2 regions of the Mycobacterium sp. 134 genome follow, and region 1 is predicted to be linked to the other one. Evidence: predicted binding sites of a transcription regulator. Region 1 holds the regulator's gene; the other holds the start of a gene.
The links. The regulator LexA, encoded in region 1, represses DNA repair genes until DNA is damaged. The targets are predictions, from matches to a motif close to CGAACANNTGTTCG.
Positions count from the first base shown of each region.

Region 2: the regulator LexA is predicted to act here: its motif matches at 3,785-3,798, upstream of ACNQVK_RS29035 (error-prone DNA polymerase).

Region 1 is NZ_JBLVUN010000008.1:3,916,709-3,932,600, reverse strand. Features, by position in the region: gene ACNQVK_RS23470 (hypothetical protein) at 1-465, shown strand, start outside; partial or broken gene miaA (tRNA (adenosine(37)-N6)-dimethylallyltransferase MiaA) at 462-1,369, shown strand; gene dapF (diaminopimelate epimerase) at 1,374-2,240, shown strand; gene hflX (GTPase HflX) at 2,286-3,695, shown strand; gene ACNQVK_RS23450 (PE-PPE domain-containing protein) at 3,723-5,264, opposite strand; gene ACNQVK_RS23445 (molybdopterin-dependent oxidoreductase) at 5,374-7,662, opposite strand; gene ACNQVK_RS23440 (acyl-CoA dehydrogenase family protein) at 7,764-8,924, shown strand; gene ACNQVK_RS23435 (LGFP repeat-containing protein) at 9,104-11,461, shown strand; gene lexA (transcriptional repressor LexA) at 11,512-12,231, opposite strand; gene ACNQVK_RS23425 (LysM peptidoglycan-binding domain-containing protein) at 12,485-12,982, shown strand; gene nrdR (transcriptional regulator NrdR) at 13,147-13,602, shown strand; gene ACNQVK_RS23415 (PhzF family phenazine biosynthesis protein) at 13,627-14,313, opposite strand; gene ACNQVK_RS23410 (alpha/beta fold hydrolase) at 14,382-15,404, opposite strand; gene ACNQVK_RS23405 (proteasome assembly chaperone family protein) at 15,441-15,892, opposite strand, start outside.
Region 2 is NZ_JBLVUN010000008.1:5,080,824-5,096,715, forward strand. Features, by position in the region: gene ACNQVK_RS29030 (hypothetical protein) at 1-474, shown strand, start outside; gene ACNQVK_RS29035 (error-prone DNA polymerase) at 487-3,771, opposite strand; gene ACNQVK_RS29040 (hypothetical protein) at 3,913-4,134, shown strand; gene ACNQVK_RS29045 (DUF692 domain-containing protein) at 4,141-5,367, shown strand; gene ACNQVK_RS29050 (helix-turn-helix transcriptional regulator) at 5,343-6,296, opposite strand; gene ACNQVK_RS29055 (SDR family NAD(P)-dependent oxidoreductase) at 6,295-7,071, shown strand; gene ACNQVK_RS29060 (hypothetical protein) at 7,148-8,167, shown strand; gene ACNQVK_RS29065 (APC family permease) at 8,182-9,735, opposite strand; gene ACNQVK_RS29070 (universal stress protein) at 9,732-10,625, opposite strand; gene ACNQVK_RS29075 (MaoC/PaaZ C-terminal domain-containing protein) at 10,741-11,610, opposite strand; gene ACNQVK_RS29080 (SDR family oxidoreductase) at 11,680-13,707, shown strand; gene ACNQVK_RS29085 (TetR/AcrR family transcriptional regulator) at 13,731-14,348, opposite strand; gene ACNQVK_RS29090 (SDR family NAD(P)-dependent oxidoreductase) at 14,400-14,573, shown strand; gene ACNQVK_RS29095 (DMT family transporter) at 14,616-14,933, shown strand; gene ACNQVK_RS29100 (nucleoside hydrolase) at 14,960-15,892, shown strand, end outside.

The sequences.
Region 1 (15,892 bases):
CTCGGGCCCGGCCCGGTGGGCGAGCCGGCCGAACTGCCGCTGTGTGTGCTGGTGGCCGGGTGGATCCGGGGCCGGGCTGCCCCCGGTGCCGGGATCGAGGTCCACGCCTACGCCGCGTCGCACCCGGTGGGTGAGGCGCTGGCCCGGGGACGCGCGCTGCGGGCCCGGATCGACGAATCTCCGGAACAGGTCGGCGTCCTGATCGTGGCCGACGGGTTGCACACCCTCACGCCCTCGGCCCCCGGCGGTTACCTGCCCGATTCTCCTGCCACGCAGCAGGATCTCGATGATGCGCTGGCCACCGGTGACCTCGCCGCGCTGGTCGAGCTGCCCGAACCGGTACTCGGCAGGGTGGCCTATCAGGTGCTGGCGGGCCTGACCGGATCCGCTCCCGGCTCGGCACGTGAGATGTACCGCGGTGCGCCCTACGGGGTCGGCTACTTCGTCGGCGAATGGCTGCCATGACGCGGCCGATCGCGATCATCGGGCCCACCGGCACCGGGAAATCGGACCTGGCATTGGCGGTTGCCGAGCAACTGGGCGGCGAAATCGTGAACGCCGACGCGATGCAGTTCTACCGCGGCATGGACATCGGCACTGCCAAGCTGCCCGTCGCCGAGCGGCGCGGCATCCCGCACCACCAGCTCGATGTCCTGGAGGTCACCGAGACCGCCACGGTGGCCCGCTACCAGCAGGACGCCTCCGCCGACGTCGAGGCGATCGCGGCCCGCGGCGCCGTCCCGGTGATCGTCGGCGGCTCGATGCTCTACATCCAGTCGCTGCTGGACGAATGGACATTTCCGGCGACCGATCCAGCTGTGCGGGCCAGGTGGGAAGCCGGCTGGCCGAGGTGGGGGTGGCCGCCTTGCATGTCGAGCTGACCCGGGTGGACCCTGCCGCAGGGTCATCGATCCTGCCCACCGACGGTCGGCGGATCGTGCGGGCCCTGGAGGTCGTCGAGCTCACCGGCCGGCCGTTCGCCGCCTCGGCGCCGAGTATCGGTACCCCCCGCTGGGATACGGCGATCATCGGATTGGATTGGGAGACAACCATTCTCGATGAGCGTCTGGAGCGGCGCACCGACCTCATGTTCACCGGCGGCCTGGTGGACGAGGTGCGGACACTGATCGGCCGCGGGCTGCGTGACGGGGTCACCGCCGCACGTGCCCTCGGTTACGCGCAGGTCCTGGCCGACCTCGACGACGGGGGAGACGGCGCCGCGGCACGGGAACCGACGTTCGTCGGCACCCGCCGCTATGTACGCCGCCAGCGCTCCTGGTTCCGGCGCGATCATCGGGTGGTGTGGCTGGACGGGGCGGCCGACGGGCTGGTGCACGACGCGTTGCGGGTGTGGCGGCACGTATCCTGAACAGGTGATCTTCGCTAAAGGGCACGGCACGCAGAACGATTTCGTGGTGCTGCCCGACCTCGACGCCGCGCTGTCGCTGACGCCGGCCGCCGTGGCCGCGCTGTGCGACCGCCGCCGCGGCCTCGGTGCCGACGGCGTGCTTCGGGTGACGACCGCCGGCGCGGCGCAGGCCGTAGGCGTTTTCGAGCGACTTCCCGACGGGGTCGCCGCCTCCGACTGGTACATGGACTACCGCAACGCCGACGGCTCGATCGCCCAGATGTGCGGCAACGGGGTGCGGGTTTTCGCTCATTACCTGCGCGCCTCCGGGCTGGAATCCGCCGACGAGTTCGTGGTCGGCTCGCTGGCCGGGCCACGTCCGGTGGTGCTGCACGACGTCGACGACACCACCGCCGACGTCACCGTCGAGATGGGTAAGGCCAACCGGTTCGGCTCGGGAACCGCAGTGGTCGGTGGCCGCAGCGTCAGCGGTGTGGCCGTTGACGTGGGCAATCCGCATCTGGCCTGTGTCGGGCTGACCGAGGGCGAGTTGGCGGCCCTCGATGTGGGTGCGCCGGTGTCCTTCGACGAGCAGCTGTTCCCCGAGGGCGTCAACGTCGAGGTCCTCACCGTTCCGGTCGACGGCGCGGTGTCGATGCGCGTGCACGAGCGCGGCGTCGGCGAGACCCGTTCCTGCGGCACCGGCACCGTCGCGGCCACGCTCGCGGCCCTGGCGCACGAGGGCGCGGACACCGGGACGTTGCGGGTGCGGATCCCCGGCGGTGAGGTCACCGTGACCATCACCGAGTCCACGAGCTATCTGCGTGGCCCCTCGGTGCTGGTGGCCCGCGGCGAGCTGAGCGACGACTGGTGGAACGCTGCGCACGCCTAATTGGGGTGCGCGCGGCCCGATCCACGTGACAACCTGTAAGTACATATGACTCATCCAGAACATCCCGTCACTCCCAGCACCGGTGAGCTGGCCCTCGAAGACCGCGCCTCGCTGCGCCGCGTCGCCGGGCTGTCCACCGAACTCACCGACGTCACCGAGGTCGAATACCGCCAGCTGAGGCTGGAGCGCGTGGTCCTGGTCGGCGTGTGGACCGAGGGCAGCGCAGCCGATGCCGATGCCAGCCTGGCCGAGTTGGCGGCGCTGGCCGAAACCGCCGGCTCGGAAGTGCTCGAGGGGCTCATCCAGCGCCGCGACAAGCCCGACCCGGCCACGTACATCGGCTCGGGCAAGGCCGTCGAGCTGCGCGAGGTGGTGCTCGCGACCGGGGCCGACACCGTCATCTGCGACGGCGAGCTGTCACCCGCGCAGCTCAACTCGCTGGAGAAGGTGGTCAAGGTCAAGGTCATCGATCGCACCGCGCTGATCCTCGACATCTTCGCCCAGCACGCCACGAGCCGGGAGGGCAAGGCACAGGTGTCGCTGGCCCAGATGGAGTACATGCTGCCCCGGCTGCGCGGCTGGGGTGAATCGATGTCGCGCCAGGCCGGCGGTCGCGCCGGCGGCGCCGGTGGCGGCGTGGGAACCCGCGGTCCCGGTGAGACCAAGATCGAAACCGACCGCCGCCGCATCCGTGAACGGATGGCCAAGCTACGCCGCGAGATTCGCGATATGAAGAAGATCCGCGACACTCAGCGCAGCCGGCGGCTGTCCTCGGATTCCGCTTCGGTGGCCATCGTCGGCTACACCAACGCCGGCAAGTCCAGCCTGCTCAACGCTTTGACCGGGGCTGGTGTGCTGGTGGAGAACGCCCTGTTCGCAACGCTCGAACCCACCACGCGGCGTGGAGAATTCGACGACGGGCGGCCATTCGTGCTGACCGATACCGTCGGCTTCGTCCGGCACCTGCCCACCCAGCTGGTCGAGGCGTTCCGGTCCACCCTCGAAGAGGTGGTGGACGCGGACCTGCTGGTGCACGTGGTGGACGGCTCCGACGAGCATCCGCTGGCACAGATCAACGCCGTCCGTCAGGTGATCAATGATGTGGTCGCCGAGTACGACATCGCCCCACCGCCGGAGTTGTTGGTGGTCAACAAGATCGACGCTGCCACCGGCCTGGGACTGGCCGCGCTGCGGCGCGCCCTGCCCGACGCCGTGTTCGTCTCGGCGCACACCGGTGACGGGCTGGACCGGCTGCGGGCCCGGATGGCGGAGATGATCCCGCCCACCGACGCCACGGTGGACGTGACGATTCCCTACGACCGTGGGGACCTGGTTGCGCGGGTGCACGCCGAGGGCCGGGTGGACGCCACCGAGCACACCACCGAGGGCACCCGGATCAAGGCGCGGGTACCCATGGCACTCGCGGCGAGCCTGAGCGAGTTCGCCACCTTCTGATCCGGCTCGTCGGCCGTGCGGCGGGTCTCAGGCCGCGGGCTTCTTCTCGGTGGTGTTGGCCGCCTTGACCTTGGCCGTGCCCTTGGCGCCCTCTGTGCTGTTCTGGCCACCCAGGGCCTTGCGCACGGTGCTGCGGATCGACTTCGCCAGGTCACGCGCCGGGTGAATATCGCCGGCCCGCAGCTTGGGCCGCTTGATCTCGGGGGCCGGCGTGTCTTCGCCGTCGGTGGTCGTCTCGGCCAGCGGGTTCACCTTGAGCACATTGAGTTTGGGTGGTGCGGGGAGCTTGGGCGACTCGGGTGCGATGGCGGTGGTGTCCGAAACCTTCACGGCCTCTGGCGCGTTGGCGGTATCGGCGGATTGGGTCGGGTCGGACCAGCCCGGCAGTGGGTCGAGGCCGGGGTTGCGCGCTGCCTGGATTCCCTCGGGAATGTCGTTGATGAGGTCGGTGACGAGCTTCACCGGGTTGACCCTCGGCACCAGCTGGAACGGCGTCGGGCTCCCGTAATCGCCACGGTCATAGCCGGTTTCGATCAGCGTCTGCATCGCCGGTGAGACCAGATCGACGAGCGGGATCACCACCGCGGATGTTCCGGTCGCCGCACCGAGGTCGATCAGCGGCTGCATGATCGGCAGATACTTCGCAGGCAGCGTGATGTAGCGGGTGTCGCCGTGCACCTGGCAGTGGGTGGCCTCCGAGCAGTTGGCCTGGGCATTCGCGACCGCGGCCTGCACTTGCTCCGGTGTGTAGCCGTAAGGCGTCGCGCCGGCCTCGTCATTGCCTTTCGGGGCCAGGTAGGTGCCGTGCACGTATTCGAACCCGGCGAGCGCATTGACCAGGGACAACGGGTTCAGCACCCAGGATGGTGCGTCGGCGACGCCGTCGTACTGCAGCGCGATGTCATCGGTGTTGATCACCCCGTCGGGCGCGGTGTCGGTGGGCGTCGGATTGCCGAACGTCGCGTCCAGGACGGGCACGGTGCCCAGCGCCGCGAGACGCTCGAACAAGCCGCCGTTGGGCCGGTTCGGGTTGCCGATCAGGACGAACGAGACGTTGGTGGGCAACGTCGGGTCGGTGGGGTTGTTGAGATATGCGAGGTCGCGCTTGTAGATGCCGGCGACGGTGGCGCCCTGCGAATATCCGAAGATCACGACCTCGTGGTCCGGGTTGTAATTCTGCTCCTGGCCGGGAGCCGGCGGGGTCAGCTGCGCACCGTAGGCGGTGGCCAGACTCGAGACGCCGCTCTGCACCGAGACGTTCCACTTGGCGCCCTCCAGCCCGCCCCACCCCGCGAACGGGAACGGCCAGAACTGGGCGATGTAGGGAACACCGACGCACGTCACGTCGGTGCAGGTGCTGCCCGGTGCCACGTAGTACTGGACCGCGTGATCCTCGTAGTTCTGCGACAACGCCGGGTTCGGTGTGCCGGTACCCGGAACCACCAGCACCGTGGCGCTGAGCACAACGTCGGCGGTGAAGGTCGTGGTGACCGCTATCGCGGCGGAACCGGACAGGGCCACGGCGCCGACCAGCAGCGATCTGGCGGCAGAACGGGGTGAGAATCGCATCGGCCAGGATCTCCTTCTGCTGACGCCGCGGTCAGCGCTGAAGGGGATCTTTGCACCGGCACACAACCGCTACCGTAGAAACGGCCGAAGTGGCGGCCGCCCAACGGTTTCAGCGTGTGCGGATCACCGGTGGCTCGTGTGCCCGTACCGGGGGTAGCGCGCGGGTGAACTTCTCGACCTGCACCAGGACGTGCGCGCCGGTGCAGCCACGGGCCAGGGAAGAGGTCCCGACGTCCTCGGTGAGCACGTTGGGATTGCCGTGGACGCACATCGAATCGGGGTCGGCCGGGTCCGCCGGGTCGAACCAGGCCCCGGTCGACAGTTGCACCACGGCCGGGCGCAGCCGGTCGTCGATCACCACCCCGGCCAGGCACGCCCCGCGGTCGTTGAACACTCGTACCACGTCGCCATCGGCGAGCCCGCGGTCCGCCGCGTCATCGGGGTGGATCCGGATCGGTTCGCGCCCTTGAACTTTCGATGACTGACTGGTGGCGCCGCCGTCGAGCTGGCTGTGCAGACGGGTCGCGGGCTGATTGGCCAGCAGGTGCAACGGATATGCCTGGGCGCGCCGCCCGCCGAGCCACTCCGTCGGCTCGTACCAGCGGGGGTGGCCCGTGCAGTCGTCGTAGCCGAACCCGTCGATCTCGGCCGAGAAGATCTCGATGCGGCCGCTCGGTGTGGCCAGCCGGCGCCCGACCGGGTCGCCGCGGAAATCGGCGAGCAGCGTCAGCCCCGGTTCGGTGGGAAGCCGCACCTGTCCGGCGGCCCAGAACTCGTCGAATTCGGGCACCTCGAAATCCAGCCCGGCAGACCACTTTTCGTACATGTGGACCAGCCACTCGCGCGCTGTACGGCCCTCGGTGAACCGCTGGCCGAAGCCGAGCCGCTCGGCCAGGGCGGTGAACGTGGTGTAGTCGTCGCGGGAGTCGGCATACGGTTGCGCCAGCGCGGGCATGGCCACGAGCAGCGGGTCGTTACGCGAACCCGAGTAGTCCTCCCGCTCGTAGGCGGTGGTCGAGGGCACCACGATGTCGGCATGCTTGGCCATCGCGGTCCAGTACGGGTCGTGTACCACGATGGTGTCGACGCGGGACAGGCCGCGGCGCAGTCTCGGGATGTTCTGGTGATGGTGGAACGGATTGCCGCCGGCCCAGTACACGCACTTGATGTCGGGATAGGTCAGCTGCAGGCCGTTGTAGTCGAACGGCCGGCCTGGGCGCAGCAGCATGTCGGTGATCGCCGCGACCGGGATGAACGTCTGCACCGGGTTGGGCCCCTGCGGCAGGGCGGGCAGGCCGCAGCGCAGCGGTGGCAGCCCCGGCTCGTTCATCGAGCCATAGCCGTGCCCGAAACCTCCTCCGGGGAGCCCGATCTGGCCGAGCATCGCGGCCAGGGTCATTCCCATCCACGGAGCCTGTTCGCCGTGCCGGACCCGCTGCAGCGACCAGCTGACGGTGACCAGGGTGCGCGAGGCGGCCATCCGCCGGGCCAGTGTGGTCAGTTCCTCGGCGGGCAGCCCGCTGATCGCCGACGCCCACTGCGGGCTCTTGGCGACGCCGTCGTCGCGGCCCAGCAGGTACCGCTCGAACCGCTGGTACCCGGTGCAGTGCGTGTCGAGGAAATCGAGATCGGCCAGGCCTTCGGTGGCCAGAACGTGGGCCAGCGCGAGCATCACCGCCACGTCGGTGCCGGGAACCGGGGCCAGCCAGTGGCAGTCGCCGTCCACGTCGTCGCGCAACGGGCTCAACGACACGATCTGCCCGCCGCGGTCACGCAACCGGCGCAGCGCGTCGCGCGCCGGATGTGCCGTGGTGCCACCGTGATTGATGCCGGTGTTCTTCAGTGCGACACCGCCGAAGCACACCAGCAGGTCGGTGTTCTCGGCGATGACGTCCCAGTCGGTGGAGCGTTTGAACAGGTCGTCGTGGGTCCCGACCACCCGTGGCATGATCACCCCGGTCGCGCCCAGGCTGTAGGAATGGCGGGAAAAAGTATATCCGCCAAGCATTTTCAGAAAGCGGTGCACCTGACTCTGGGCGTGGTGGAAGCGTCCGGCGCTGGCCCAGCCGTAGGAGCCGCCGTAGATCGCCTCGTTGCCGTAGGTGTCGACGACCCGGCGCAGCTCGCCGGCCAACAATTCGGTGAGCTCGTCCCAGGACACCGCGACGTACTCGTCGGCGCCCCGCTCCGCGCTGGGGCCGGGGCCGTCGCGCAGCCAGCCGCGGCGCACCGCGGGTCCGGCGACCCGGGAGCGGTGCCGGATCGAGCCGGCCAGATTGCCCAGCAAGGGCGAGGGGTCGGCGTCGCCGGCCAGCGGGGTCACGGCGCTGATGTCGCCGTCGGCGAGGTCGGCGGTGAAGGCACCCCAGTGCGCGAGGCTCGCGGGGGACTGGGGCATGTCCCGAGTTTACGGGCGGCAGGCACCCACCCCGGGCTGACCAACCACCCGGTTGGTATAGGTTGGCCCCAAATCCGTAACCCAGTACCGGAGGTCACACCATGAGCAGTGTTGTGAAGTACGACCGCACGTTGTTCGAGCCCGAGCACGACTTGTTCCGCGAGTCCTACCGGGCGTTTCTGGACAAGCACGTGGCGCCGTTCCACGACCAGTGGGAAAAGGACAAGATCGTCGACCGCGGCGTCTGGCTCGAGGCGGGGAAGCAGGGCTTTCTCGGGATGGCGGTGCCCGAGGAGTACGGGGGCGGCGGCAACGACGACTTCCGGTACAACACGATCGTGTGCGAGGAGACCGTCGCCGGCCGCTACAGCGGCATCGGCTTCAGCCTGCACAACGACGTCTGTGCGCCCTACCTGCTGAGGTTGGCCAACGAGGAGCAGAAGCAGCGCTGGCTGCCCAAGTTCTGCACGGGCGAATTGATCACGGCGATCGCAATGACCGAACCCGGTACCGGCAGCGATCTGCAGGGCATCAAGACCCGGGCGGTCCGCGACGGCGACCACTACGTCCTCAACGGGTCCAAGACCTTCATCACCAACGGCATCAACTCCGATCTGGTGATCGTCGTGGCCCAGACCGACGCGGAGAAGGGCGCCTTGGGCTTCTCGCTGCTGGTGGTGGAGCGCGGAATGGAGGGCTTCGAGCGCGGCAGGCACCTGGACAAGATCGGCCTGGACGCCCAGGACACCGCCGAACTGTCGTTCACCGACGTCAAGGTGCCGGTCGAGAACCTGCTCGGGGAGGAAGGTCAGGGATTCGTCTACCTGATGCAGAACCTGCCGCAGGAACGCATCTCGATCGCCATCATGGCCGCCGCGGCGATGGAGGCGGTGCTGGAGCAGACGGTGCAGTACACCAAGGAACGCAAGGCATTCGGCAAGCCCATCGGCAGTTTCCAGAACAGCCGGTTCCTGCTTGCCGAACTGGCCACCGAGGCCACCGTGGTGCGGATGATGGTCGACGAGTTCATCCGGCTGCACCTCGACGAGAAGCTCACCGTGGAGCAGGCCGCGATGGCCAAGTGGTACTCCACCGAGAAGCAGGTCGAACTCATCGACCGCTGCCTGCAGCTGCACGGCGGCTACGGCTACATGCGGGAGTACCCGGTCGCGCGGGCGTACCTGGATGCCCGGGTGCAGACCATCTACGGCGGCACCACCGAGATCATGAAGGAGATCATCGGCCGCAGTCTGGGTGTCTGACGCACCGGAATCACCCAGCGTGACGCCCCGAGAAGCCCAAATCTGGGTCGTCGGACCCAGATATTGGGGCTTTTTTGGTCATGATCGGCCGCGTTAGTTGGTTATCGTCACCTGCTGAAGCAAAGTTGTCGGGGCGGGACATTTCTGAGAAAACTTTGCCGAACGAGCGGGGAGAGCGCATGACTAGGCCTGGAGCGAGGCTGAGCGCGGCCGTGTGGCGGTTGGCGGTCGGCCTGCTCGCACTCGTGGTCGCTGGTTTGATGGTGCCTGCGGTGGCTTCGGCCACCCCGGAGTCGGACGCCGACGCCGCGGTAACCGCGGCCTGGGATGCCAGCGGCGGCGACGGTGGCCCATTGGGACCGCGTCAGGGCGGCGTGTACGCAGCGGGTTCGGGCTTCGCGCAGAACTTCGCCGGCGGCAAGATGTTCTTCACCCCGGCGACCGGCGCTCATTTCATGCAGGGTGCAATTCTGGAGAAATACGAGTCGTTGGGTGGCCCGGCCGAAGGCGACCTGGGATTCCCCACCATCGACGAAGGCGCCGGGCGTGCTCCCGACAGCCGCAACTCGACGTTGAGCGCGCCTGACAATCCCGTCATCTTCTGGACCCCGGCGACCGGTGCCCGGGTGGTCCGGGGCGCCATCAACGCCGCATGGGACAAGCTCGGCGGTTCTGCCGGTGTACTGGGTGTCCCGGCCGAAGACGAGTCGTTCGACGGCGACGTGAGCTCTCAGAAGTTCACCGGCGGCGAGATCTCCTGGAACCGCAAGACCAAGGCGTTCACGACAGTGCCGCCGGAGCTGGCCGACCAGCTCGCCGACCTGGACATACCGTCGGATCCCGCCGCGGCGATCGCGGCGGCGCGGCGTGCGGCGGGCGGGGCGATGGGTCCGCTGGGAGCCAAGGACGGCGATCAGTATCCGATCGGTGACGGCGGGTTCGGCCAGAACTACGCCGGCGGCAAGATCTTCTACACCCCGGCCACCGGGGCCAACGCCATCACCGGCCAGCTGCTGGAGAAGTACGAGAGCGTCGGCGGTCCCGAGGGCGATCTGGGCTTCCCGACCGCCAGCGAGTCCGAGGGCGGGCTGGGCCCGAACAGCCGGATCAGCACCTTCGCCGCGGCCGACAACCCCGTCATCTTCTGGACTCCCGACTACGGCGCGGTGATCGTCCGCGGCGCGATGAAGGCGGCCTGGGACAAGCTCGGCGGGGCGAAGGGCGCACTGGGTGCCCCGATGGCCGACCAGACCGAAGACGGCACCGTCATCAGTCAGCGATTCAGCGGGGGAGCGATCTCCTGGGACCGCGACGCCAACAAGTTCACCACCGAGCCCTCCAAACTCGCCTCCGAGCTGAGCGGGCTGGAGGTTCCGGGTGTGGGACAGCCGCACGCCACCGGTCCGCAGCCTTCCGGCCCGGACGCCAAGAAGCCGTTCTCCTGGCATTGGAGCTGGTGGTGGCTGATCGCGGTGGTCCCGGTTCTGCTGCTCGCCGGCCTGATCGTGGGGGCAGCGCTCTGGCACCGCCGCCGGGCCGGTGACGATGACGACTTCGACCACGATCCGTTCGACGATGACTACGACGGCGACCACGGCGAACCGCACTATGACGAGGGCGGGTACGACGACACGCGCTACGAATCGCGTGGGTACGACGACGAGTTGGGTGACGAGCGCGGGGCACGGGAGGCGGGTTACGCGCCGACTTCCGCCTACGGTGCCGGTGAGGCCACGACGGCGCGATTCGCCGGCCCGGGCGAGGAATCGGCGGGCGGCGCGGCGGCGTCCCCGTACGACGGCCCTACCGACATCGCGATGCCCGTCAGTCAATGGGCCGCTCCGCACGGATCGCCAGGCGGCTATGGAGCGCCGGGCGAGGAGGAGGAGCCACCCGAGGATTCCTCGCAGCTGGCCGGTCCGGAGCCCCAACAGCGCTACGACAGCTACGACGACGGCGGCTACCAGGACGACGACTTCGATGACGACGACGACTTCGAAGAAGATGACTTCGAGGACGACGATTTCGACGAGGACGAGGATCTCGACGCGCCAATAGATGCCGAATTCGAGGAAGTCGCCGAAGGCGATGACGCCGAAGGCGAGATCGAAGCGGATCTCGTGGACGAGGACCTGACAGATACCCGGGCGCTCGCGAGCCCGGCCGGCGGAGTGCGCGAAGCGGTAGGTTTCGCGGCGGCGGGCTTGGCCGTGCCGAGCGATCAGGACAACGTCGACACCGCTCCGACGCGGGTCATCACCGAGGCCGAGGCCTACAGCAGCAGCGAGGCCTACAGCAGCGAGGCTCACAGTGGGCGCCATGCGGCCATCGAACTCGATGAGATCCCCAGCGCCACGGCCATTCACCTACCGCTGGACGACCCGAACCGCGCACCGGAGGGTTACCCGATCAAGGCCGACACGAAGTCCGGCCGGTACTGGGCACCCGACAGCAGCGAGTACGACGACGCGACAGCCGAGATCTGGTTCGCCAGTGAGGAATTCGCTCGCACGAACGGATTTGTGCGAGCCGACTGAATTTGAAGGCCCGGCCACATCGAGGTGCGGCCGGGCCCGATCTCGGTCGGTCAGATCTTGCGGATCACCGTGACGACCTTGCCGAGCACCGCGGCGTCGTTGCCCGGGATCGGGTCGTACGCCGGGTTGTGCGGCATGAGCCAGACCTGACCGCGCGTCCGCTTGAAGGTCTTGACGGTAGCTTCGCCGTCGATCATGGCCGCCACGATGTCGCCGTTGTCGGCCACGCTCTGCTGGCGCACCACCACCCAGTCGCCGTCGCAGATCGCGGCGTCGACCATCGAGTCTCCGACGACCTTGAGCAGGAACAGCGAGCCCTCGCCGACCAGTTCGCGGGGCAGCGGGAAGACGTCCTCGACGGCCTGCTCGGCCAGGATGGGACCGCCCGCGGCGATACGCCCGAGCACCGGTACGAAGGTCGGTTCGGGTAACGCGTCGGAGCCGGCCACATCGGTGGACACCACTGCGGCCGCCGGATCGTCGGCGCCGCGCACGTCGACGGCACGCGGCCGGTTGGGGTCGCGCCGCAAGTAGCCCTTGCGTTCGAGGGTGCGCAACTGGTGGGCGACCGATGAGGTCGAGGTCAAGCCGACCGCGTCGCCGATCTCGCGGATACTGGGCGGGTAGCCGCGACTGGTCACCGACGCTCGGATCACGTCGAGGATGGTCCGTTGCCGGTCGGTGAGGCCGCCCTCGGCCCGGCGTGGGCCCGCGCTGTCCGATCCGGCCGGGCTGTCGATGCTGCCGTCCCTGCTGCGGTCGTCGCTCATGAGGCCGAATGTAGTCGCTGGTCGAACATTAATCAAACATGTGTTCGACGCGTGTTGCGCGCGTGTCCGCTGGTGGGGTGCGCGAGGGGCTCACGGGGGGCCTGGAGCGGGTGGTGTGCGGCTTCGCGGCCCGAACTTGTCGGTGGTCCGTTCTATCGTTTGGCAACAGTTCGATCACATGTTCTATCCATCGAACACTTGAGCGACTATGTTCGAACACAAGAGCGAATACGACCCACCGAAAGGCAGTCAGATGGCGATCATCGATATCCCCGCCGATAGCCGTTCCAGCGCTGTTCGGGCCACGCAGAAGTCACAGCCGCCCCGCGCCCGCGCCCAGTTCGGCGCCGCCGCACCCCGGCCGGTGCGCCGGGTCCAGCGGCCTGCACCCTCCCGTCCCGACACCGGTGGGGTCCGATACCGCGGAACCGGCGTGCTGATGTCGCGGGCGTCCCATCGCAGCCGGCCCATCACGCCGTTGACCACGGTCCTGTTGGCGCTCGTCGCCGCAGGCATCACCGTGTGGCTCGGGTTGGTGGCCCAACTCGGCGGGGTCGTGGGCGCCGAGACGCCGACGCCGACCGAACTGGCTGTGGTCCAGGTGAAGTCGGGGGAGACTCTGCAGCAGGTGGCCCGACGGGTCGCCCCTGATGCCCCGGTGGCCCGGGTCGTCGAGCAGATCCGCGATCTCAACCAGCTCGACTCAGTGGCGGTCGACGCAGGGCAGACGCTGCTCGCCCCGGTTGGCTGAGCAGTGCGATGTCCGCTGAATCGTCCTGGCTGCCAGCCACACTGGCCGGCGTCGGCTTGAGCACCTACACCCCACTGGACCCGGCGGTGAGTCTCCCGCGGGCAACGCGGGTACGCTCAAGGGCGCTCGAGCTAGTTGTCCGGCGGCATGACGAAGGAGCGGTAATGCATTGTCCGTTCTGCCGTCACCCTGATTCGCGTGTGGTTGATTCCCGCGAGACCGACGAGGGGCAGGCCATCCGGCGCCGGCGGTCCTGCCCGGAATGCGGCCGCCGGTTCACCACCGTTGAGACGGCCGTGCTGGCCGTGGTGAAGCGCAGCGGGGTGACCGAGCCGTTCAGTCGCGAGAAGGTCATCCGCGGGGTGCGTCGGTCCTGTCAGGGCAGGCAGGTCGACGACGACGCCCTCAACGTGCTGGCGCAGAAGGTCGAGGACGCCGTCCGCGGCCTCGGCACACCCGAGATCCCCAGTCACGAGGTCGGCTTGGCGATCCTCGGACCGCTTCGCGAACTGGACGAGGTCGCCTACTTGAGATTCGCCTCGGTGTACCGGTCATTTTCGTCAGCCGAAGACTTCGAGCGCGAGATCGAGGCGCTTCGCGCCCACCGCGCCGAGGCGTAATCCGGCCCGGGTTCGGTCCCCGGTTCAGTCCAGGCGGGAGGTGCCGTCGTTGACGACGCGGCCGGCCAGGCGCACCCAGCCCTCCGGACTCCAGCGGGTCTCGATCACCGAGCCCTTGCCCTGGATGATCGTCAGATCGCGGCTGAGATAGTCGGTCATCCGTACCGCCGCCGCGCCGGTGGCCTCATCCTCGGGGATTCCCAGGTGCGGGGCGAACGACCTCGATCGCAAGGTGCCGTTCGCCTCGTCGATCCAGGCCCACAGGTAGTTCTCCTCCGCATCGGTGAAATCGTCGGGGTCGGCGGCAAGCAAATCGTCGACCGAGGCCAGGTCGTGGATGGCGAACTCCGGTGCCCACTCCGAACGCGCGTTGACGATGGCGCGATCGTCGTCGTACTCCACCTGGAGGATTCCTGCGGGCACCAGCAGGGTATGGACCGGCAGCCCTGTTTCGCGCAGCCACCACGACGCACCGACGGTCGGGTGCCCGGCGAACGGCAACTCGGCGACCGGGGTGAAGATGTGGGCACTGGCCGAGTTGCCGCCGGGCTGCGGCAGATCGATGAATACGGTTTCGCTGTAACCCAATTCGGTCGCGATCCGTTGCCGGTCGTCGGGGGCGACGGTGCTGTTGTCGACGACGCCGAGCGGATTGCCGTACTTGCCGTCGGAGTCGGTGAACACGCGTAACACGGTGACGTCGATGGCCATGATCCGATGCTACGTCGCAGCCGACCGTCTCCGGGTGGACCGCCCGGAGACCCATACGGGTGAGAAGGTCAGGTCGCGCTGCGTTCGTCGGCGTCCATCGCGTCGAGCACCGCGATCTGGGTGTCGAACGGCCCGGACATCGTCGATTCGGTCCGCCCGCTGCGCAGAAGGTCGCGAAGCCGATCCTGGTCGTAGACCGACGGTTCTGTCGTGTCGATGAAGCGCTCGACCACCTCGACGAAGCGCTCGGGATCGTCATGGAACGGAAAATGCCCGGATCCCTTGAAGATCTCCAGCTGGGAACCGGGCATCGCGGCGTGGGCCATCCGAGCGTGGCTGACCGGGATCACCGAGTCGGAGTCGCCCCAGATCAGTTGCACGGGAACGGATTCGGTCAAATAACAGCGGTCCAGCATGGTGACGACCTGGCCACGCCAGTCCACCACCGCACGCAGGGTCCGGGCGAATGCCGACGATGCCGTCGGCTCCGGCAGATCGGCCAGGATGCGCAGCATGTCCGGAATGTCGTGCCCGAGGCCGGTCGATCCCAGCACCGCGCCCGCGGCGCGGCCGGCCAGCTGCAACGCCGGCAGTACCAGGGGGAGCCGCAGCAGCGCCAGGGCCTCACTGCCCATCGGTAGGGAGGCGACCCGCAACGCCATGTTGACGTCCTTGGTGACCCCGCCGGCGCCGACCAGGATGAGGCGGTCGACCAACTGCGGGAACTGGTAGGCGAATTGCATGGCCACGCCGCCGCCCAGGGAATGGCCGACCACGGTCACCCGGTCGATGTCGAGCACGCTGAGCAGGTCCCGCATGCCGTTGGAGTAGGCCGCCACCGAGTAGTCCGCACGCGGCTTGTCGGAGCTGCCGTGACCGAGCAGATCCGGGGCGATCACGGTGAACCGCTGCGCCAGCGCCGACTGCACGGTGTGCCAGGTGGTGGAGTTGTCGCCGATGCCGTGGATCAGCAGGATCGCCGGACCGGACCCGGCGACCCGGAAGGCCCGCCGGTAACCGTGGATCGTGCGGTACTCGAGCGTCGGGGTGAGCTCGCGAACGGTCCGCAGATGGGGTTTGCGCTCGGTCATGCTGGTCAACCTCGCTCTCGGCCCGCCATCGGGCTCCTATGAGTGGTTGTCGCCGTTCGGGAATCCGTCCCCGAAGCCGTCTCGTCCGTCTTTGTACTTGTCGTCTTTGTACTTGTCACCGGTCTGCTGGGCGAGGAACCGTTCGAACTCGGCTCCCAGCTCGTCACCGCTGGGCAGTTCCTCGTCACGCGCGAGCAGAGACCGATTCTCCTGTGCGGCAACGAACGCATCGTACTGGCGCTCCAACCCGGTCACCACTTGGGCGACCTCTGCGCTGGCCTCTACCTGCTCATTGATCTTGCTGTACACCTCGGCACCGGCCTCGGAAAGTTTCTCCAGCGGCAGTTGTAGCGAACCGGTCCGGGCCACCTCGGCCAGCAGGGCCTCGGCCGCCGGCGGATAGGCCGTCTGGGCCAGGTAGTGCGGGACGTGCACGGTGTAACCCACCACCTCGTGGCCGTGCTGGGCCATCCGGAACTCGAGCAGGT
Region 2 (15,892 bases), 1.2 Mb from region 1:
ACCCGGATGCTCGCCACGCTGTGGACCGAAGGTGCGACACAACTGCGCAACCCGGACCGGGACGAGCGGGAAACCGTGATGAACGCGCTCTTCGGTCAGATCAGCCAGGTGGTCAGCGACGTTTCGGTCGAACTGGACAACGCCCATCTGCTCAGCCAGGACGACCGCCTGCAGGATGCGCTGAACCGGGTCAACGACGCGGTGCTGCTGGCGATCCAGGTTGCCGAGGATCTGCACGCCGACGTGGTCGAGGGACGGACCCCGGAAACCAATCCCATCCCCGCGGTCCAGCGCCTGCTGCACGAGCGGGCCACCGACGCGCGGCGGCTGGCATGGTCGCTGCTGCGGACCGGGCTTGAGGACACCACGACCCGCAGCGTCTCCAGCGTCTCTACCGTTTCCAGCGTTTCCAGCGTTTCCAGCGTTTCCAGCGTTTCCAGCGTTTCCAGCGTTTCCAGCGTCGACCCGAGCTGACCGCCGGGGAGCTCAGCGGAAATCTCGCGACCGCGAGCCGATCCGCAGCTCGACCGGGCTCATCCGGTCGGCGATCACGGTGACGGCGCCACTGGCGTTCTGCACGATGCCGCGGACCACCAGTGCCGGCGCCGTCTGCGCCAGCTTGCGGTAGCGCGCCCACACCCCGGGCGCACACAGCACGTTGACCATCCCGGTCTCGTCTTCCAGGTTCATGAATGTCACGCCCTGCGCGGTCGCCGGACGCTGCCGGTGAGTTACCGCCCCGGCAACCAGGATCCGGGTCCCGTCGACGACACCCAGCAACTTGTCGGCAGGAATCACGCCCAGCGCGTCGAGGTCGGCGCGCAGGTACTGGGTGGGATAGCTGTCCGGCGAGACGCCGGTGGCCCACACGTCCGCGGCCGACAGTTCCAGCGCGCTCATCCCCGGCAGCGACGGGACATGGGAGGACGAGCCCACCCCCGGCAGTCGGTCCGGCCGCTGGCCGGCCGCCGCACCCGCCGCCCACAGCGCCTCACGCCGGCTGATCCCGAAACAACCCAGCGCACCGGCGGTGGCCAGCGCCTCGGTCTGGGGTACCGACAGCTGCACGCGACCGGTCAGGTCGATCAGGGTTTCGAACGGCCCGTTGGCATTTCGTTCATCGACCAGGCGCCCCGCCAACTCGTCACCGATGTGACGGACACTGCCCAACCCCAACCGCACGTCCATGCCGGCGTTCTCCAGCGTCGCGTAGGCCAGGCTGGCGTTGGCATCGGGTCCGTGCACCACCACCCCGTGCCGGCGCGCGTCGGCGACCAGTGACTGCGGCGAGTAGAACCCCATCGGCTGGGCCCGTAGCAGTGCCGCGCAGAACGCCGCCGGGTGATGCAGCTTGAACCACGACGAATAGAAGACCAGTGACGCGAAGCTCAGCGAATGACTTTCCGGGAAACCGAAATTGGCGAACGCCTCCAGCTTCTCGTAGATCCGCTCGGCCACCTCTCCGGTGATCCCGTGCAGTTCGGCCATGCCGTCGTAGAACCGGTTGCGCAGCCGGCGCATCTTCTCGGTCGAGCGTTTGGAGCCCATCGCCCGGCGCAACTGGTCGGCCTCGGCCGCGGTGAAACCCGCACAGTCGACTGCCAATTGCATGAGCTGCTCCTGGAACAGCGGGATGCCCAGCGTCTTCTTCAGTGCGGATTTCATGGACGGATGGTCGTAGGTGACTTCCTCCAGGCCGTTGCGGCGACGGATATAGGGGTGCACCGAACCGCCCTGGATCGGACCCGGACGGATCAGCGCCACCTCCACCACGAGGTCGTAGAACTCCCTCGGCTTGAGCCGAGGAAGGGTGGCCATCTGCGCGCGGGACTCCACCTGGAACACCCCGACCGAGTCGGCCTTCTGCAACATCTCGTAGACCGCCGGTTCGGACAGATCCAGCTTGGCCAGGTCGACGGCGATGCCCTTGTGTTCGGCCAGCAGGTCGATCGCGTAGTGCAGCGCCGAGAGCATACCGAGGCCGAGCAGGTCGAATTTCACCAAACCGATTGCTGCACAGTCATCTTTGTCCCACTGCAGCACGCTGCGGTTGGCCATGCGGGCCCACTCCACCGGGCACACGTCGGCGATCGGGCGGTCACAGATCACCATGCCGCCCGAGTGGATGCCGAGGTGCCGCGGCAGGTTGGCGATCTGGGTGGCCAACTCGATCACCGGCTGCGGGATGTCTTCCGCCTCCGGCGAGTCCGGACGCCCGTTCCACCGGCTGAGCTGCTTGCTCCAGGCATCCTGCTGTCCCTGGGAGAAGCCCAGCGCCCGGGCCATGTCGCGGACCGCACTGCGGCCGCGATAGGTGATGACGTTGGCGACCTGTGCGGCGTAGTCACGCCCGTATCGCTCGTACACGTACTGAATGACGTTCTCGCGCAGGTCCGATTCGATGTCGATGTCGATGTCGGGAGGACCGTCGCGAGCCGGGGACAGGAACCGTTCGAACAGCAGCTCATTGGCGATCGGGTCGACGTTGGTGACCTTCAGCGCGTAGCAGACCGCCGAGTTGGCCGCCGATCCCCTGCCCTGGCACAGGATGTCGTTGTCCCGGCAGAACCGGGTGATGTCGTGCACCACGAGGAAATAGCCGGGAAACTTCAACTGCTCGATGATGCGCAGCTCGTGTTCGATCTGCGCATAGGCCTTTCTCGCGTTGTCCACGGGCCCGTACCGCTCGGCCGCCCCCGTCATGACCAGATGCCGCAACCAGCTGTCCTCGGTGTGCCCGGCCGGGACGTCGAACGGCGGCAGCTGCGGGGCGATGAGCGCCAGACCGAAGGTGCACTGTTCACCGAGATCTGCTGCGGCCGTCACGATCTCGGTACCGAACAACCGGGCCATCTCCTCCCCCGAACGCAGGTGAGATCCGCCGAGCGGGGCCAGCCACCCGGCGGCGGTATCCATCGAGTTGCGGGCCCGGATCGCCGCCATCGCCATGGCCAGCCGCCCCCGGTCGGGGGCGGCGAAGTGCGCACCGGTGGTGGCCACCACCGGTATTCCGAACCGCGGGGCCAGCCCGGCCAGGACGGCATTGCGCTCGTCGTCACACGGATGGCCGTGATGGGAGAGTTCGATGCTGACCCGGTCGGCCCCGAAGCGGTCCACCAGATCGGTCAGCGCGGCGGCGGCAGCTTCTGGCCCACCCGCCGAAAGCGCCTGGCGGACATTCCCTTTGCGACAGCCCGTCAGGATGTGCCAGTGCCCGCCGGCCGCCTCGGTGAGGCCGTCGAAATCGTAGCGGGGCTTACCCTTCTCACCACCGGCCAGGTGCGCCTTGGCGATCTCGCGGGACAGCCGCCGGTAGCCCTCCGGACCACGGGCCAGCACCAGCAGATGCGGGCCGGGCGGGTCGGGGTCCTCGGTGCGGGGAATGTTCCCCAGCGACAGCTCGGCGCCGAAGACCGTGGCCACGTCCAGCTCCCTGGCCGCCTCGGCGAACCGGACCACACCGTAGAGCCCGTCGTGATCGGTCAGCGCGATCGCCCGCAGGTTCAGCCGGGCCGCCTCCTCGACCAACTCCTCCGGCGTGCTCGCGCCGTCGAGGAAGCTGTACGCCGAATGCGTGTGCAGTTCGGCGTAACGGACCGACGTACGCGGCCGGTCGAGTTCCGGCGGCTGATAGCTACCGCGCTTACGCGACCAGGCGGGGCTGTCCCCGCCGTCGCCCGCGGGCTCCAACGGCAGGCCGGAACGTCGCGGTTTGCCGGTGAGTACCCGCTCCATCTCCGACCAGCTCGGCGGCCCGTTATGCCAACCCACCTCGCCAGTATATCGAACATTTGTTCGATGCGTCCGGGGGTCGAATCAGGTAGTCAACTACCCGCGACTGCGCACCGCCCACCTTCCTAACCTCGGCTTATCACCGGATTCCCCCGGTCACCGCAGGAAAGGACTCGCATCATGGCCGATTTGAACCCACAGCCGCTGCCCCCACGGGACCGGATCCGGATCAGCGCCCCCGATTCGGTGCTGTTCGACCTCAAGAAGTTCCAGAAGGCACAGGCCAGTGTGCTCGGGCAGGCCGGCTGCCCTGGTTGCCACTCCGGACTGGACCTGCACTGGCAGGGATTCTCCGACTTCGTCATCAACGAAGAGGGCGTCGCCACGCCCACCACGGGTTAGCGGTCGATGTCGCGGCTCGATCTCGGCGTCGGCGTCATCGCCACCACCGGACTGGATTTGGTCTGGAGTGAAGTGGCCGACCTCGTCGACGTGGTCGAGGTCGAGCCGCAGACGATGTGGACACCACGACAAACCAGCTGGGACATCAACGAGCCCGCGTTCGACTGGGTCGAGAGCCGAGACCGTCCCATCCTGGTGCACGGGGTGGGCTTCCCGGTCGGCGGCTGCACAGCCCCGGACCCGGCCGGGGTGGCACTGGCCGCCCGCTGCGCCGAACGGCTCGGGGCCACGCACTGGAGCGAACACCTGTCGTTCAACCAGGTACGTCACGCGGGGCACGACCTCGACGCCGGATTCCTCCTGCCGCCGGCGCAGACCCCGGCCGGAGTCGACGCGGCCGTCGAACACATCGCGAGCTACCAAACCTGTTCAGAGCGGCCATTTCTCATCGAGACCGGAGTCAACTATCTGCGGCCGCGCCCGGGAGAGCTGGCCGACGGCAGCTTCATCGCCGAGATCGCCGAGCGGGCCGACTGCGGCATCCTGCTCGACCTGCACAACCTGCTGGCCAACGAACGCAACGGACGCCAACCCGTCGAGGACATCCTCGACACCCTGCCGCTGGACCGGGTGCTGGAGATCCACGTCGCCGGCGGCTTCGAGCTGGACGGCTACTACCTCGATGCCCACATCGGCGGTCCGGATCTGGAGCTGCTGTCCCTGCTGGCTGCCACGATCCCGCGGCTGCCGCAACTGCGCGCGGTGGTGTTCGAAGCAGTACCCACGTCGATGGTGTCGCTCGGTGCGGCCGGCCTGCGGGCGATCCTGCAGGCACTGCATCGCATCTGCGACGGCACGCCCGTCGAGCAGCCGTTTCGCACCGCTGCGGCAGCGCCCCGAGCGCCCATCGGCCCCCGCGCCGATCACGACCTGACCGGGACCCGGGAGTGGGAGCGACGGCTGGCGGCGTACACGGCACGCGCGAGCGCCGAGCCGCCCACCGACGATCCGGCCATGCAGTTGTTGCGCGGGTTGGCCGACCGGGCCCGGCTCGGCCAACTCACCCTGGCTCGTCCCGATCTGCTGCGCACCCTGATCGAGACCCGCGGACCGGACCAGACCGAACGAATCCTGGAGTCGTATCTCGACGCATCTCCGCCATCGCGCTGGGCGGCCGACGAGGGCCGGCAGTTCACCGAGTGGCTGGCTCAGCCCGGGATGTCCATCCGCTGAGTGCCCAGAACGGCAAGCAGGCGCATCGCCTCCTCCGAGGGCGAGCCCGGTTCCGGGGTGTAGATGATGACGCGTTGGTCGCGGTCGGCGATATCGAGCGTGTCGCAGTTGACCGAGACCGGGCCGACCGTCGGATGCGCGAACGTCTTACACAAGGTGGGCTGGGCGACCAGATCACGGGCATCCCACAGCTGAGCGAACTCATCGCTACCAGAACGCAATTCGGCGATCAGGTCCGCGGTTTCGGGATCATCGGGGTATCGCGCGGCGGTCGCACGCAGGTGCTGGGCGGCGGTATGGGAGAACTCCTCGGCATCGGACACGCCGTACAGACGTCGGCCATCGTCCGGATGCGGACCGAGAAACGCCCGTCGCACCAGATTTCGGTCCCGGCGCGACAACGCCGAGAAATCCTCCATCAGCGCACAGGCCAGGTCGTTCCAGGCGAGCACCTCATACGTCGCGGACACCACGATCGCGGCGGCCTGCGGCAGTCGTCGCAGCAGATCCAGGATGCTCTGCCGGACCACCCGCGGCGGACCTGTCGGCCCTTTCAGTTCGACCCCGGCCAACACGTACAGGTGGGCCCGCTCGACATCGGACAGCCGCAGCGCCCGAACCAGACCCGACAGCACCTCGCCCGACGGGTGCGGCGCACGGGCCTGCTCCAGGCGCGTGTAGTACTCGGTGGAGATGAAGGCCAGGTGCGCGACCTCGTCGCGGCGCAGCCCCGGGGTACGGCGCCGCGGACCGGCCGGCAGGCCCACCTCGGCGGGACTGATCCGCTCGCGCCTGCTGCGCAGGAACGCACCGAGCTCTCGCTTGTCCACGGGTCCATTCTCCCGGCCGTCGCCGAACCGCGCCGCCTCACAGCCTGGTACCACCGATACCTGGATGCGGTGCGCGACCCGGCGCAGGCTCGTCGTCATGACTTCTCCGACGAAGGCCGGTCTGTTGGACGGCAAGATCGCATTCATCTCCGGCGCGGGACGCGGCATCGGCGCCGCCGCCGCGCGGCTGTTCGCCGCCGAAGGGGCGAGCGTCCTGCTGGCGGCCAGGACCGAGACACAGCTCAAGACGGTCACCGACGACATCCGGGCGGCCGGCGGCACCGCCGAGTACGTGGTCTGCGATCTGGCCGACGGCGACAGCGTGCGGGCCGCCGTGGAGCGCACCGTCGAACTCTGGGGCCGTCTCGATGTCGCCTTCAACAACGGCGCGACGATCCAACCGCCGGGCCCGCTCGACGAGGTGACCGAGGACGACTTCGACCACGTCTACCGCGTCAACCTCAAAGGGGTGTGGCTGGCGTTGAGCGCGGAGGTCGCCGCGATCCGCGCCACCGCGAAAACCGGTGCGATCGTTAACAATTCCAGCATCGGCAGCTTTCACAGCAACCCGGAGCTGCCGGCCTACGGCGCCATGAAGCGGGCCGTCAACAGCCTCACCGAATCGGCCGCGGTCACCTACGGCCCCGAAGGCATCCGGATCAACGGCGTGGCGCCCGGTCCGACGTTGACCGACATGATCCAGGAGTGGGATGACGCCAGTCCCGGAGTCCTCGACAGTCTCATCGCCGACACCCCGCTGCGACGTGGGGCGCAGCCCGCCGAGATCGCCGAGGCCGCGGCCTGGCTGTGCAGCGACCGGGCCTCCTTCGTCACCGGTGCGACGTTGCGGGTCGACGGCGGCAAGTGGGTGTAGGTCACCTCGTGATGCCGATCACGCCGCGGCCCCCTACGATTCCCGTGGGCTGGGGATCGGCTGTGAAAGGACGGCAATGGCGTCAACGAGGTACATCGGCTACGTCGGAGGTGTCGCGGTAGCGGCGGGAGTAGGGGCGGCGATCGCCGTGGCCGGCCAGGGCACCGCTCACGCCGATTCGGCGGACGGGGCCTCCAAGGACTCGACCAGCAGCACATCGCAGCACGTCAACGCCGGGCCCAAGCGCGGTGCGACCAAGACCGGTGACACCAAGCGGGCCAAGCCCCTGTCCACGTTCAAGGACAGCGTCAAGGACAACATCGACAAGCAGGCCGACAAGATCGAGAAGGCGGCCGCACACGTCACCAAGGCCGTCCAGGACGCCAAGCCCGCCAAGCCGGTGTCGGCCAAGCTCACGCCGAAGCCCAGTGCCAAGGAGTTCGAGGCCGAGCAGGTCACAAAGCTCAAGGACTTGTTCACCCCCAAGCAGGCCGCGGCTCCCAAGCCCGCGCCCGTGGTGGAGGACAAGCCGGAGACCGAGTCCGTCGCGCTGCCGAAGAGCAAGACCTTGGCCACCCCGAAGGTCGGCGCGGTGCAGACCCAGGCCGATACCCCTGAGGCACAGGCGGATACACCGTGGAACCCCAACCCGTTCCGGGCCGATGATCCGGAGCCGACGGATCTCCCCGAGGCGATCATGAATCTCCGGAACGCACTGATGGATGCGTCACCCGATGAACTCGATCCCTTCGTGCGTGAGGCGACCGAGCAGATCTACCGGGGCAGCCAGATCGTGCCGTGGGTGAACGCGGTGATTCCGATCAGCAAGATTCTGCCCAGCCTGGCGCCTGCGCTGGGAAGCGGACCGGAGGCCCTGGACGCCCGGCAGACGATCATCAACGAGCTGATCAAGACCACCCCGCCCGGTTCGGCGGTGTACTACGGCTACGACATCGTCGCCGACTTGATCAACCTGGAAGAGCCGGGCGCTGCCCTCAAGGTCCAGGCGGTGGCAACGGTGTGGGATCTCCTCGATCCGTTCGAGCTGGCACACAACAAGGGCAACTCCGGGATCGGCGGCGCGGCCGGAAGCTGATCACGTAGTCGGGCCTACTCGACGAGCGACGGTGTGTCGCGCCGCAATGTCTCGCCCCTGAAGAAGGTCGGACTGACCGAGCGCCAGACGAACATGAGCACGACGCCGAGCAGCAGGATGCCGAAGCCCATGAAGAACACCAGCCCGATACCGCCGATCGCGGCGCCGCTGCCGTTCTCCGGGTCCATGCTCTCCTTGATCGCCAGGACGAACACCCAGGCCAGCACCAGGCCGCCGATCAACGGGAACAGGAACTTGAACAGCACGTTGTGAATGCTGGCGAACAACTCCCCGCGGAAGTACCAGACGCAGGCGAACGCGGTGATGCCGTAATACCAGCAGATCATGATGCCAAGGGCGGCAATGGTATCCAGTAGCGCACTCTCGGACAGCAGACTCACCACCGTGTAGAACACCCCGGTGACCACGCCGGCCACGACGGTAGCGAAGGTGGGCACCAGATAACGCGGGCTGACCTCGGCGAACCTGGGCGGGAACGCCTTGTAGGCCCCCATCGCCAGCATGGCCCGCGCGGCGGGCAGGAAAGTGGTCTGCAGGCTCGCCACCGACGAGGCCAGGATCGCCAGGAACAGCAGCGGTCCGGCATAGGTGCCCAGCACCGGGTCGGCCAGCGCGGCGAAGACGTTCTCCGCGTTGTCGGGATTGCCCAGGCCCAGATCGGTTTCACCGACACCGGCGTACATCATCACCGCCACCGCGATGAGCAGATACGTCGCCAGGATGGACAGCACGCACAACAGGCCGGCCCACGGCACCTTCGTCGGGTCCTTGGATTCCTCCCCCAGCGTCAGGCAGGTGTCCCAGCCCCAGAACGCGAATATCGACCCGGTCACACCAACGGCGAAGACGCCGAAGGTAAGTCCGGTGAGTGGATTGAACCAGTCCAGGTCGAAGGACAGCCCGGCCGGAGCGTCGCCGCGACCCACATGCACCAACGCCATCACCGCGAACGCCAGCAGTACCACCATCTGGAACCCGACCAGCACGTACTGCACCCGTTCACTGGTGGTGATACCGCGGCTGGCGATAGCGGTGGCAATGGCGAGGAACACCAGTGTGGTGAGGATGTTGATGGCCTTGTTGTCGGCGAGCTCGGCGATCGAGTGGTGGTTGGTGATCCGGGCGATGAACAGGTAGAAGAACTCGACTGCGATGGCGGCCAGGTTGGACAGCACGATGATCGAGGCCATCACCATGCCCCACCCGCACATCCAGCCGACGTATGGGCCAAATGCCTTGGTGGACCACGTGAACGACGCGCCGCAGTCGGGTGCGCGCGAATTCAGTTCGCGATAGGCATAGGCAGTCAGGAACATCGGGATGAACCCGGCGATGAAGATCGCCGGCATCTTCAGTCCGACGGCTGCGACGATCAACCCGATGCTCGCGGTCAGTGTGTACCCGGGTGCCACACACGAAATCCCAAGGATCGCACCCGAGAACGTACCGACCTTGCCCGCGGCGAGCCCCTTGGAGACCAGCCCGCCGGCCTGCTCGGCCGCCTCGAGTTTCTGATGGGCCGCGGATTCCGATGCGGACTCGGTCATGAGTGGTCCTCGCCGTCTTTCAGTTCATCCCGGGGCACAACCACCATGGGCACGTCCAGCACCCGCAGCATCTTGGCCGCGGTGGAACCGAGGAAGATCCGCCGCGGTGCGCTGAGCCGGCTGGATCCGACCATGATGACGTCGCCTTCGTCCCAGCCCAGCTGCTCGACCGCGGCCTCGACGCTGGGCCCGTTCACGATCGTCGAGGTCACCGGAAAGTCGGCAGGCAGTTCATCTCTGGCAGCCTCCAGCGTCCGTTCCGCGTGCGCGAGCGCATGGGCTCGGACCGCCTCGTCGTCGCCGCGAAGCGAACCGAAGGTCGGATCGAGCGCGACCAGCGACACCAGCCGCAGCGGGATGCCCGCGGCCCGACTGGCCCGTACCGCGGTGGCGAGCAACAGATCCGAACCCTGGCGTTGGCCGATGGCACAGGTGATTTCGTGCACCCGCTCGATCTTCGAGTCGCGGGTTCCGCGCGGCGCCACCGCGACCGGAACGGGCGAGGAGTGCAGCAGTTCGTTGACCACCGATCCCAGTGAGTAGCTGCCGACCAGTCCCCCGCCGGCACCGCCGACCACGACGGCGATCGCCTGCAACCGCAGCGCTTCGCGGATCAAGCCGTCGGCGAACGACTCGTCGAAGCTCAGATGCGGGTGTGCCACAACGTCGTCGGGCACCAGCGCCAGGGCGTCGTCCAACCAGCCCTGCGCCTGCTCGGCCAGCACTTCCTCGTAGCCGCCGCCTTTGGGCACGGTGCCCGGCGGCGCGGTGTCCGGCGGTAGCACGATGCAGATGTTGATCTGGGCGTCCAGGGTTCGGGCGAACCGGACTGCCAAGGCCAACGCATCAGCGCCACCGGGAGTGGCCAGATATCCAACGACCAGGTTCACCTGCGTCATCTGCCACCACCCATCCCGGCACCGCGCCGTGCGACTGTAGTGGGTCGATCCTGTCAACCCACCACGCGACGTGCAGGGGTTCTACGAAATTGCCGGACCGGCTGGATCACTGCGCATACTCGGCGGCGCCGTCCTCGAGGACGAGCCGGGCATCGGCACCGTCGGGCCCACTGGCCTCGGTGCGGAACACGGCCCGTCCCGGTTCGGTACGCCAGATCGACGTCGTCAGCGTCTCGCCCGGGAACACCGGCGAACTGAACCGCGCCGCCACCGCATGAACCTTCGTGGCGTCACCGCCGCCGAGCTCGGCGACCAGCGCTCGCCCGGCCACACCGTAGGTGCACAGCCCGTGCAGAATCGGCTTCGGGAAACCGGCGAGGTTCTGCGCGAACCACGGATCGCTGTGCAGCGGGTTGCGGTCCCCGGAGAGCCGGTAGATCAGCGCCTGATCCTCGCGGGTCGGCAGCACCACCTGGGCGTCGGGTTCGCGGTCGGGAATCTGCGGCGCCTCGGGGCGCTGCCCGGGCTGGCCGCCGAATCCGCCTTCGCCCCGAATCACCACGGTGGTAAGGGTTTCCGCGACGACCTCGCCGCTGGCCGGATCGGAACCGATGCCCTTGAGCATGACCACCGCGTTCTTGCCCTCACCCTTGTCCTGGATGTCGGCGACCTCGGAGACCACGGTCAGCTTGCCGGACGGCGGCAGCGGCCGGTGCAGCCGGATCTCCTGGGAGCCGTGCAGCAGCATGCTGAAGTTGAAGGTGCCGATCTTGAGTGCCGCCGGGAACGCCGAGCACGCGATCACCGCATACGTCGGCAGCACCTGCTGTTCGATCTCGTGGCTGTTCTCGGTGGTGAAGGCAAGGTCATCGGTGCCCGCGCCGACGCCGATGGCGTACAGCAGGGTGTCGCGGTCGGTCCATGCGAACGGAATCGGATCGGTCGTCTCGCCAATGGCGTCCGGATTGAGAGGCATGCGTGCCGACGATAGTTGAGTCGACCGCCCTTGTTGACGTTTGCCCGATCTAGGGCCACGATGGCTCGCATGCGTTATGTCGTTACCGGCGGTACCGGGTTTATTGGCCGCCGAGTGATCACCCGGATTCTGTCCCGCGATCCCGGCGCCGAGGTGTGGGTGCTGGTGCGCCGTGGATCGCTGACGCGGTTCGAGCGGCTCGCCCAAGAGTGGGACGAGCGGGTGAAACCGCTGGTCGGCGACCTGACCGCGGCCGACCTCGGCTTGAGCGACACCGATATCGCCGAGCTGGGTGACATCGCGCACGTCGTGCACTGTGCGGCCATCTACGACATGACCGTCGGCGAATCCGAGCAACGGGCCGCCAACGTGGACGGCACCCGTTCGGTGATCGAGCTGACCCGACGCCTGGACGCCACGTTGCACCACGTGTCCTCGATCGCGGTGGCCGGAAACCATCGGGGCGTGTTCACCGAGGCCGATTTCGACGTCGCACAGGATCTGCCGACGCCGTATCACCAGACCAAGTTCGAGGCCGAACTGCTGGTGCGCTCGGCACCGGGCCTGCGCTACCGGGTGTACCGCCCGGCGGTCGTGGTCGGCGATTCGCAGACCGGTGAGATGGACAAGATCGACGGCCCGTACTACTTCTTCGGCGTACTGGCCCGGCTGGCCGGCCTGCCCAAGCTCACGCCGATGATGCTGCCCGACAGCGGCCGCACCAACGTCGTCCCGGTGGACTTCGTTGTTGAAGCGGTCGTTCATTTGATGCACGTCGAGGGCAAGGACGGCGAGACGTTCCACCTCACCGCGCCGGAGACCATCGGGCTGCGCGAGATCTACCGCGGGGTCGCCGCCGAGGCAGGGCTGCCACCGCTGCGCGGATCGCTGCCGCGGGCCACCGCGGCACCGGTGCTGCGGGCACGGGGACGGGTCAAGGCGGTGCGCAACATCGTCGCCACCCAGCTGGGTATCCCCGGCGACGTGCTCGACGTGGTCGAGTTGCGGCCGACCTTCACCGCGGACAACACCACCGCCGCGCTGCGCGGCACCGGGATCGCGGTTCCCGAATTCTCTTCGTACGCACCGAAACTCTGGCGGTACTGGGCCCAGCACCTCGATCCGGACCGGGCACGGCGCGACGACCCGTCCGGCCCCCTGGTCGGCAGGCACGTCATCATCACCGGCGCCTCCAGCGGCATCGGCCGGGCCTCGGCCATCGCCGTCGCCGAACGCGGCGGCTGCGTTTTCGCCCTGGCGCGCAATGGCGACGCGCTCGACGGCCTGGTCGACGAGATCCGCGCGGCCGGCGGTCAGGCCTACGCATTCACCTGTGACGTCACCGATTCGGCGTCGGTCGAGCACACGGTCAAGGACATCCTCGGCCGGTTCGGCCACGTCGACTACCTGGTGAACAACGCCGGCCGGTCCATCCGGCGCTCCGTGGTGAATTCGACGGACCGGTTGCACGACTACGAGCGGGTGATGGCGGTCAACTACTTCGGCTCGGTCCGGATGGTGCTGGCGCTGCTGCCGCACTGGCGCGAACGCCGGTTCGGCCATGTGGTCAACGTGTCGAGCGCCGGTGTACAGGCCAACAGCCCGAAGTACAGCGCCTACCTACCGACCAAGGCCGCACTGGACGCGTTCTCCGAGGTGGTCGGCACCGAGACCCTGTCGGATCACATCACCTTCACCAATATCCATATGCCGCTGGTGAAGACGCCGATGATCGCACCCTCGCGCAAACTGAACCCGGTGCCCCCGATCTCCGCCGAGCACGCCGCGGCCATGGTGGTGCGCGGTCTGGTGGAAAAGCCGGCCCGGATCGACACCCCGCTGGGCACCATGGCCGATTTCGGTACCTATCTGACCCCGAAACTGTCCCGCCGCGTTCTGCATCAGCTGTATCTGGGCTACCCGGACTCAGCGGCCGCGCGCGGGCTGGACGGCGACGGCGCCGACCGGCCCGACGGCGGTGAGGCACAACGACGCCCGAAGCGCCCGGTCCGCAGCACCCGCAACATTCGGGTCCCGCGCGCGGTGGCGCGCCCGGTCAAGCGGGCGGTGCGGTTGGTGCCAGGGGTGCACTGGTAGGTCGGATCGCGACGGCCGCGCGCTCACCCAACAGCGTTGTCCCAGGCCATCATTGCCAGGTCCACCGTCGCATCCATGTCGGCGCGGGAAGCACCGTCCCTGGCCTGGATGGAAAGTCCGTACAGCACCGTGATCATGAACGAGGCCAGGCGCTGCGCGTCGAGATCCTGGGGTAGCTCGCCGTCGGCGATCCCGCCGCGGATCCGGGCCAGTAGCCGCGCACGATCCTCGCCGCGGCAGGTCCTGAGCAGGTCACGCATCACCTCGGTTTCGGCCGAGTAGGCGATGGCGGCGAGCACGATCAGGCAGCCCGGCGGAGTCGACGGATCGGCATAGTCGCGCACGTTGTCACGCAGCATGGCCTCGACGGCATCCCGCACCGGACCGGGCCGCTGCAGCGCGATCGTGGTCGGTGAACGGTCTGGTGCGTTGTAGTACGCCACCGCTTCGCGAAACAGGTCCTCCTTGGAGCCGAACGTGGCGTACAGGCTCGGGGCATTGAGGCCCATCGCCGCCGTCAGGTCGCTGACCCGGGTGCCCTCGTAGCCGCGCTCCCAGAACACGTCCAGTGCCGCCTGTAGCGCGGTGTCCCTGTCGAAGGCACGTGGCCGGCCGCGGCGTGCGGTGGGTTGACGGGGCATACGGACAGTCTATATTTGTAGTATCTATTACAAAATGGATTGGAGCCACGTATGGCGTTGAAGGCATTGACATCCAAGGCCGCACTCATCACCGGTGGCAGCCGCGGAATCGGTGCGGCAATCGCGCGCCGCCTCGCGGCCGAAGGCGCCGAGATGAAGCCGGCCGACAGTCCCGAGGCCATCGCCGATCTCCCGAACATTCCGCTGGGAACGGCACGACCCTGACCGTCGACGGCGGCTACAACGCCTGACGCCCGGGAGGCAACGATGTCGTGGGTTCTGCTGGTCCTCGCCGGACTGCTGGAGATCATCTGGGCGCTGGCCATCAAACAGTCCGAGGGCTTCACCCGACTGTGGCCGAGCGTGCTGTGCGTGATCGCCGCGGTGGTCAGCTTCGTGATCCTGGCCCTGGTGGTCAAACACCTTCCGGTGGGCACGGCGTACGCGGTGTGGGCCGGAATCGGCGCGGTCGGGGTCACCATTGCCGGCGTGGCGCTGTTCGGTGATGCGCTGACACCGCTGCGGGTGACATTCATCGCGTTGATCGTGGTGGGCTTGGTCGGCCTGCGATTTGTTGAGCAGTGAGCCCGCCCACGCCTAAGGTTGGCGACGTGACGTCGCTACCCGTGTTCGCCGATGTCGATACCGGTGTCGACGACGCCATGGCGCTGGCATATCTGCTCGCCAGCCCCGAAGCCGAGTTGGTCGGCATCGCCTCGACCGCGGGAAACGTTCCGGTACAACAGGTCTGCGCCAACAATCTGGGCCTGCTGGAACTGTGCGGAGTGACGGGCGTACCGGTCTCCAAGGGAGCCGAGCAGCCGCTGAGCGCACCATTGCGCACCGCCGAGGACACCCACGGGCCACAGGGCCTGGGATACGCGCAGCTGCCCGAGACCGACCGGCTGCTGACCGCACACGATGCCGCCGAGGCCTGGGTGCGCGCTGCACGTGCGTATCCGGGTGAATTGATCGGGCTGGCCACCGGCCCCCTGACCAATCTGGCCCTGGCCATGCGCGCCGAGCCCACCCTGCCCAAGCTGCTGCGCCGGCTGGTCATCATGGGCGGGGCCTTCGACTACCGGGGCAACACCACGCCTGTGTCGGAGTGGAACATCAGTGTGGATCCCGAGTCCGCCGCCGAGGTATTCGGCGGCTGGACCGCCGCCTGGGGTCTCGACGACGCGACACATGTACCGATCGTGCTGGGCCTCAACCTCACCGAGAACATCGCGATGACGCCCGCGCTGCTGAACCGGCTGGCGGCCGCGGCCGGATCGCCGTCGGCGCCGATGAGCGTGCTCGACGAACGGGGCACGCGGTCGACGGCGGACAATCCGTTGATCCGCGTCCTCGAGGACTCCATGCGGTTCTACTTCGAGTTCCACTTCGACACCGGCGACGGATACCTGGCGCACCTGCACGATCCCCTCGCCGCCGCGGTCGCGCTGGACCCGGAATTGGTGAATTGCCGGGAAACCACGGTCGATGTCGAACTGAGGGGCACCCTGACCCGCGGCATGACAGTGGCCGACTGGCGTGGA